Regions from separate parts of the Diaphorobacter sp. C33 genome, predicted to be linked through region 1. Evidence: riboswitches for the same ligand, from Rfam matches in the RefSeq annotation. Region 1 holds a riboswitch; the other holds the start of a gene.
What was found. Region 1 has a riboswitch for S-adenosylhomocysteine ahead of metH (methionine synthase). Riboswitches for the same ligand answer to the same signal wherever they lie in the genome.
Positions count from the first base shown of each region.

Region 2: it holds a riboswitch for S-adenosylhomocysteine, as region 1 does, so the genes downstream of both, ahcY (adenosylhomocysteinase) here and metH (methionine synthase) in region 1, are expected to answer to the same signal.

Region 1 is NZ_CP129980.1:3,121,821-3,125,946, reverse strand. It holds gene metH (methionine synthase) at 1-857, opposite strand, end outside; S-adenosyl-L-homocysteine riboswitch at 888-1,009, opposite strand; gene QY917_RS14615 (sigma-54-dependent Fis family transcriptional regulator) at 1,176-2,528, opposite strand; gene petA (ubiquinol-cytochrome c reductase iron-sulfur subunit) at 2,732-3,346, shown strand; gene ccoG (cytochrome c oxidase accessory protein CcoG) at 3,390-4,126, shown strand, end outside.
Region 2 is NZ_CP129980.1:3,563,333-3,567,458, reverse strand. It holds gene QY917_RS16835 (TlyA family RNA methyltransferase) at 1-252, opposite strand, end outside; gene ahcY (adenosylhomocysteinase) at 365-1,795, opposite strand; S-adenosyl-L-homocysteine riboswitch at 1,862-1,943, opposite strand; gene QY917_RS16825 (peptide chain release factor 3) at 2,082-3,710, shown strand; gene QY917_RS16820 (acyltransferase) at 3,720-4,126, shown strand, end outside.

The sequences.
Region 1 (4,126 bases):
AGATCGTCGTAAACGCCGACCATGCCCGCGTTGACGATGCCCATGTCCATGCCGGCCTTGATGGCGTGGTACAGGAACACGGTGTGGATCGCCTCGCGCACCGGCTCGTTGCCGCGGAAGCTGAACGACACGTTGGACACGCCGCCCGACACCTTGGCGCCCGGCAGATGCTGCTTGATCCAACGCACGGCCTCGATGAAGTCCACGGCGTAGTTGGCGTGCTCTTCGATGCCCGTGGCGATGGCGAAGATGTTGGGATCGAAGATGATGTCCTCGGGCGCCATGCCCACCTCGTCCACCAGGATGCGGTAGGCGCGCTCGCAGATCTCGGTCTTGCGCGCGAAGGTGTCGGCCTGGCCCTTCTCGTCGAAGGCCATGACCACGGCAGCCGCGCCGTAGCGGCGGATCAGCTTGGCCTGGCGCTTGAACTCCTCCACGCCCTCCTTCATGCTGATGGAGTTGACGATGCCCTTGCCCTGCAGGCAGCGCAGGCCGGCCTCGATGACCTCCCACTTGGAGCTGTCCACCATCACCGGCACCCGGGCGATGTCGGGCTCGGAGGCGATGAGGTTCAGGAAGCGCACCATCGCGGCCTTGCTGTCCAGCATGGCCTCGTCCATGTTCACGTCGATGATCTGCGCGCCGTTTTCCACCTGCTGGCGCGCCACCGACAGTGCCTGCTCGTACTGGTCATTCAGGATCATGCGCGCGAACGCCTTGGAGCCGGTGACGTTGGTGCGCTCGCCCACGTTGACGAACAAGCTCCCCTCGCCGATGAACACGGGCTCCAGCCCCGACAGGCGCATGGGCGGCACGGCGTGCGAAGGGACGGAAGATGCGGGGGCGGACGACGGCATGGGGCTCACCTGGATAACAAGAACAGATACATCAGGTGAGCGCCGTTGGTACACGCACGGCTGCATGCCGCGGTGGGCCCGAGCCTGACGCCGCCACGCGCGAGCCGCCTGTGCGGCCCCGGCCGGCGGGCGCTGCAGCGCTCCTCGGGAAAGCGTCGAATTCTACGCGGCCCACCTTTGGGGGGCAGGTATATGGATATACCCCCGCGTGCACTGTGAGCCCAGAACATGGCCCCTACACGGGCCGGTGGCTGTTTCAAGCAAAAACAGACCGCAAGCCAGACACAGCAAGCGTTAAAAGCTATCAAACAAGGAGCATCAGCCCTGCTCCCGTAACAGTCGCAGCTTGCGGTACAGCGTGCGCGTGCTGACCCCCAGGGCGCGCGCCAATTCGCGACGCGACGCGGCCCCACCCGCCAGCGCCGCGCGCAGGGCCTCGGATTCGATGTCACGCAGGGTGGCATGGTCGGGCTGCTGCGCAGCGCGGGCCGGCGCCGCCGCGGGCGCATCGAACGAGAGCGCGCGCTCGATCGTATGGGCGGTCACCACCGCGCCGTCGGTCAGCAGCGCGGCACGTTCCAGCACGTTGCGCAGCTCGCGTACGTTGCCGGGGAAGGGGTGCTGCGCCAGCCGGCGCAGCGCCGCGGGCGCAAGCACCAGGCCCCGCCCCCCGGCCACGCGCTGCAGGAGCGATTCCGCCAGCAGCGGAATGTCCTGCGGGCGTTCGCGCAGCGCGGGCAGCTGGATGGGAAAGGTGCTCAGGCGGTAGTACAGGTCCTGGCGAAACCGCCCCTCGCGCACCATGGCGCGCAGGTCGCGGTGGGTGGCCGCCACCAGGCGGATGTCCGCGCGGCGCAGCTCGGTGTGGCCCACGCGGCGGTAGGTGCCGCTTTCCAGCAAACGCAGCAGCTTGACCTGCATGGTGAGCGGGATGTCGCCCACCTCGTCCAGGAACAGCGTGCCGCCGTGCGCCGCCTCCACCAGGCCGGCGCGTGCGGCATGGGCGCCGGTGAAGGCGCCACGCTCGTGGCCGAACAGTTCGCTCTCGAACAGCGTCTCGGGCAGGCTGGCGCAGTCCACCACCACCAGCGGCCGCCCCGCGCGCGGGCTGGCCTCGTGCACGGCGCGCGCGGCCAGCTCCTTGCCCGTGCCCGACTCGCCCAGCAGCAGCACGCTGGCCTGCGACGGGCCCACGCGCGCGATCAGCTCCAGCACGGCCTGGAACGCGGGCGCGCGCCCGATCATGCCCGGCGCGCCCGGCTGCCCCTGGGCAATGCGCAGCGGCTCCATCTTCTCCAGAAAGTACTGGGGCTGGCCCGCCTCGTCGCGCAGCGGCACCAGTTCGATCTGCACGTATTCCTCGCCCGCCGGGGTGTGGTGCAGGTGCAGCACGCGCTCGCGCTGGCCACTGAAGAGCGAGCGCGCCAGCGGGCAGGTCTCGCCCGCCTGGTCGCACGGCACGGGCGAATGGTGCGAGACCGCATGGCAGGTGCGCCCCACCACCGGCGCGCCCTGGCCGAACTGGCGACGGTAGGCGCCGTTGGCGGCCACGATGCGGTAGCCGCGGTCGAACAGGATGTGCGGCTCGGGCAGCCCCTCCAGCCAGGAGGCGAGCAGCGCGGTCTGCGCCGCCTGCGCCGGGGTGGGAGAAAGATCAGGGATGTCGGCCATGGTGACATATGGTGTCACAAATGGCATGCATTGGCAGTGTTTTTGCCGTTCACCATGGCAGCGCTGACTCCTTGGGTGGATGTAAGCCTTTGTTCCACATGGAGATTTCGCACGCAGTGCCGCGCGGCCAGGCTGGCACGGCTCTTGAGTCAGGACAAGCAAGCGCGCGGCCCCTTGGCCGCGCCCATCGTGAAGGAACCGCCATGACTGCCCTCCCCGCCTCGTGCACCTGCGCTGCGCCCGACGCAGAACGCCGCACCCTGATCCACGCCACGGCCGCCGCCGGGGGCCTGGCCGCCGTCGGCGCGGCCGTGCCCCTGGTCAGCAGCCTGGCGCCCAGCGAGCGCGCGCGTTCCCTGGGCGCGGCCGTGGAGGTGGACATCGCCGGCCTGCCGCCGGGCGGCATGCTCACGGTGGAGTGGCGCGGCAAACCCGTCTGGATCGTGCGGCGCACGCCGGAGATGCTGCAGTCGCTGCAGGGGCTGGAGGCACAGTTGGCCGACCCCGCATCGGCCAAGGACCAGCAGCCCGACTACGCGCGCAATACCCACCGCTCCATCCAGCCGGAGGTCTTCGTGGCCATCGGCATCTGCACGCACCTGGGCTGCTCGCCCACGGCCGTGGCCCCGGGCGCGCCGCAGTCCGGCCTGGGCGCGGGCTGGCCCGGGGGCTTCTTCTGCCCCTGCCATGGCTCCACGTTCGACAACGCGGGGCGCGTGTACCGCAACAAGCCCGCACCGACGAACCTGGAGGTGCCGCCGCACCGCTTCCTGAGCGCCACGCGGCTGCTGATCGGCGAGGACAGCGCCAGCGCCTGATCGACTGCCCTTCGCCCAAGACCATCACAACCACGCCCCTTCCATGCCCGCCCCACAGACCCAGCCCCCCGCTGCCGAACGCGACGTCTACGTCGACCTGTACGAAGCCAAGAAGAAGATCTACCCGCGCGCCATCGGCGGCGTGTTCACGCGCTGGCGCTGGGCGCTGGTGCTGCTTACCCAGGGGGTGTTCTACGGCCTGCCCTGGTGGCAGTGGGGCGAGCGCCAGATGGTGCTGTTCGACCTGGGCGCGCGGCGCTTTTACCTGTTCGGCCTGGTGCTGTACCCGCAGGACTTCATCTACCTCACCGGCCTGCTCATCATGTCGGCGCTGTCGCTGTTCCTGTTCACGGCAGTGGCGGGGCGGCTGTGGTGCGGCTTCGCCTGCCCGCAGACGGTGTACACCGAGCTGTTCCTGTGGCTGGAGCGCCTGACCGAAGGCGACCGCAGCGCGCGCATGCGCCTGGACAAGGGCCCGTGGACCTTCGAGAAGCTGTGGCGTAAGACGCTCAAGCAGCTCGCCTGGGTGTCGGTGGCGCTATGGACCGGATTCACGTTCGTGGGCTACTTCGTGCCCATCCGCCAGCTGGGCGGCGAGCTGCTGGCGCTGCACGGCACCTGGCAGATCTTCTGGGTGGGGTTCTACAGCTTCGCAACCTATGGCTTTGCGGGCTACATGCGCGAGCAGGTGTGCAAGTACATGTGCCCGTATGCACGCTTTCAGAGCGCGATGTTCGACAAGGACACGCTGATCGTCACTTACGACACCCAGCGCGGCGA
Region 2 (4,126 bases), 440 kb from region 1:
GCCAGCCACTTGCAGGCCCGTGGCCGCCAGTGCACCTTCAAGCTTGAGGCCGCCCCGCGAGAGGTACTTGGCCTCCGCAGCGTCCAGCAGCTGTACCTCGACCCCCGCGGGAATGTCGTCGCCGTTCTTGGCCACCTTCTGCCACGGCAGCGTGGGCGCCAGGCGCCACTGCACGCCGGCGGCAATCAACCGCTGGGCCTGCGACCGGGTGGCCGCGTAGCCGCCCTCCACCAGAAATACGTCCGCGCGCATCGCGCTGTCCTCTCATATCGATAGCTGGCAGCGCTTGCAGCGAGCCATTTTCAGCAGTATTTCATGCTGAAAACGACTACTGGCAAGCGCAAGCAGCTATGCTTTTTGACAATCAATAGCGGTAGGTGTCGGGCTTGTAGGGGCCCTGCTTCGGCACGCCGATGTAGGCGGCCTGCTCGTCGCTCAGCTCGGTCAGCATGGCGCCCACCTTCTTCAGGTGCAGGCGCGCCACCTTCTCGTCGAGGTGCTTGGGCAGCACGTAGACCTTGCCCACGTCGTAGCCCTCGGGGTGGGTGAACAACTCGATCTGCGCGATGGTCTGGTTGGCGAACGAGTTGGACATCACAAAGCTGGGGTGGCCCGTGCCGCAGCCCAGGTTCACCAGGCGGCCCTTGGCCAGCAGGATGATGCGCTTGCCGTCCGGGAAGATCACATGGTCCACCTGGGGCTTGATCTCTTCCCACTGGCAGTGCTCTTCCAGCTTGGCGACCTGGATCTCGTTGTCAAAGTGGCCGATGTTGCACACGATGGCCTGGTCCTTCATGGCCTTCATGTGCTCGAAGGTGATGACGTCGCGGTTGCCGGTGGTGGTCACGAAGATGTCGGCCTTGTCGGCGGCCCACTCCATGGTCACGACCTTGAAGCCTTCCATGGCAGCCTGCAGGGCGTTGATGGGGTCGATCTCGGTCACCCACACCTGGGCGCTGAGGGCGCGCAGCGCCTGGGCCGAGCCCTTGCCCACGTCGCCATAGCCCGCCACCACGGCCACCTTGCCGGCGATCATCACGTCGGTGGCACGCTTGATGCCGTCCACCAGCGACTCGCGGCAGCCGTACAGGTTGTCGAACTTGCTCTTGGTCACCGAATCGTTCACGTTGATCGCACGGAACAGTAGCGTGCCCTTGGCCGACATTTCCTTCAGGCTGTGCACGCCGGTGGTGGTCTCTTCGGTCACGCCGATGATCTGGGCGCTCTTGCGGCTGTACCAGGTGCTGTCCTCGGCCAGCTTGGCCTTGATGGCGGCGAACAGGATGCGCTCTTCCTCGCTGCCGGGGTGGGCCAGCACGGAAGCGTCCTTTTCAGCGCGCTTGCCCAGGTGCATCAGCAGCGTGGCGTCGCCGCCGTCGTCCAGGATCATGTTCGGGCCTTCGCCCTCGCTGCCCTTGGGACCGAAGTCGAAGATGCGGTGGGTGTAGTCCCAGTAGTCCACCAGGGTCTCGCCCTTGATGGCGAACACCGGCGTGCCGGTGGCGGCAATCGCGGCGGCGGCGTGGTCCTGGGTGGAGAAGATGTTGCACGAGGCCCAGCGCACGTCGGCGCCCAGGGCCTTGAGGGTCTCGATCAGCACGGCCGTCTGGATGGTCATGTGCAGCGAGCCTGTGATGCGCGCGCCCTTCAGGGGCTGCTTGGCCGCGAATTCCTCGCGGATGGCCATCAGGCCGGGCATTTCAGTTTCGGCGATGCGGATTTCCTTGCGGCCCCAGTCGGCCAGGGAGATATCGGCAATCGCGGAGTCGGCTGGGGACTTGAGAACAGCGCTCATGGTGGTTTCCTTCATGGAGATCTGAAAAAACCGCGCCTGGGGGATGGGACTCACCGCACCGCAAGGCGTGGGTGAGCGTCGTTGCTGGGTATGACTTCCGAGCCTCGCGCCCCGCCGTGCTGGGGACGCTGCAACGCTCCTCGGAAAGTGCAAGATTATACCGGTGCCCCCGCGCCACGCGCCGCGCCGTAGAATCCCCGCCCAATGCCAGGGCGCTCCCGCAGGGTGCGCCCGCCTCTTCTCGCACCGGCCGTCGCGCACCGCACGGCCCTCACCCAGAATCACTGTGTCGTACGCCCCAGAAACCCGGCGCCGCCGGACTTTTGCCATCATCTCCCACCCCGACGCCGGCAAGACCACGCTGACGGAAAAGCTGTTGCTGTTCTCCGGCGCCATCCAGATCGCCGGCGCCGTGAAGGGCCGCAAGGCCAGCCGCCACGCCACCTCCGACTGGATGGAGATCGAGAAGCAGCGCGGTATTTCGGTGGCATCGAGCGTGATGCAGATGAGCTACCGCAACCATGTGATCAACCTGCTGGACACACCGGGCCACAAGGACTTCTCGGAAGACACCTACCGCGTGCTCACGGCCGTCGATTCGGCGCTGATGGTGATCGACGCGGCCAACGGCGTGGAGGCGCAGACGCGCCGCCTGATCGAGGTCTGCCGCCAGCGCGACACGCCCATCATCACCTTCGTCAACAAGATGGACCGCGAGGTGCGCGACCCGCTCGACATCCTCGACGAGGTCGAGCGCGAGCTGGGCATGCCCTGCTGCCCCATCACCTGGCCCGTGGGCCAGGGCAAGAGCTTCGGCGGCATCATCAACCTGCGCACGCAAAGCATGACGGTCTTCCAGCCCGGCAGCGAAAAGCGCCCGCAGGACTTCGAGGTCATTCCGCTGGCCGATGCCGACAAGCTGCGCGCGCGCTTCGGTCAGGCCTTTGACGACGCACTGGAAAGCATGGAGCTGGCGCAAGGCGCCTCGGCGCCCTGGGACCATGAAGCCTTCCTGGCTGGCAAGCTCACACCGGTGTTCTTCGGCTCGGGCGTGAACAACTTCGGTGTGATGGAAGTGCTGGACGCGGTGGTGGACATGTCGCCCCCGCCCGGCCCGCGCAAGAGCTCGCTCGTCGTCAACAAGCAGACCGTCGAGAAAACCATCCTGCCCGAAGACGAAGGCTTTTCGGGCGTGGTGTTCAAGGTGCAGGCCAACATGGACGCCAACCACCGCGACCGCATCGCCTTCGTGCGCGTGGCCAGCGGCAAGTACACGCCCGGCATGAAGCTCAAGGTGCAGCGCACCGCCAAGGAGCTGCGCCCCACCAGCGTGGTCACCTTCATGAGCCAGCGCCGCGAGGCGGTGGAAGAGGCCTACGCCGGCGACATCATCGGCTTCACCACGCACGGCGGCGTGCAGCTGGGCGACACCATCACCGACGGCGCCAACCTGCAGTTCACCGGCCTGCCCTTCTTTGCCCCCGAAATGTTCATGACCGTGGTGCTGAAGAACCCGCTGCGCACCAAGCAACTGCAGCAGGGCCTGATGCAACTGGGCGAGGAAGGCGCCATCCAGGTCTTTAAGCCCGAAGCCGGCGGCAACATGCTGCTGGGGGCCGTGGGACAACTGCAGTTCGAAGTGGTGCAGCATCGCTTGAATACCGAATACGACTGCGACGTCCGCTTGGAGGCCTGCCAGTACACCGGGGCCCGCTGGATTACTGCCGACACGCCAGCCGAACTGCGCGAGTTCGAGAACGCCTATCCGATGCGCATGGCGCGCGATGCGGCGGACACGCTGGCCTATCTGTGCACGAGCCCATATGACGTACGGCTGGCGCAGGAGCGGTTCCCGAAGATTCATTTCCATCCGCTGCGAGAGCATGCGGGGTTGGCGTTGCAGGCCAGCGCTTGACCATTGCCCATGACCACCACAACAACACCTGCGCAGACCCATCCGGGGAACAACTTCGACGCCATTCGTATCGGTGCAGCCACCATGGTGCTGGTGAGCCACCACTTCGCGCTGACCGGCCATATGGAACCTTCGTTCTTTGGCATCCACAGCTATGGCGGACTAGCCGTCGCGATTTTCTTTGTGATCAGCGGCTACCTGGTCACTATGAGCTGGGAACGAGACCCCAGCGTGTGGCGGTTCGCACTGCGGCGCTTTGTGCGGATCTGGCCCGCACTGACAGCCGCTATTGTCCTAACAGCCTATGTACTGGGAGCCTGGGTCACCAAGCTTCCCATACAGGACTACCTAACCCATCCAGGCACCGCGCAATATCTGCAAGGCCTGTGGCTGCAAATTCACTACGTGCTGCCTGG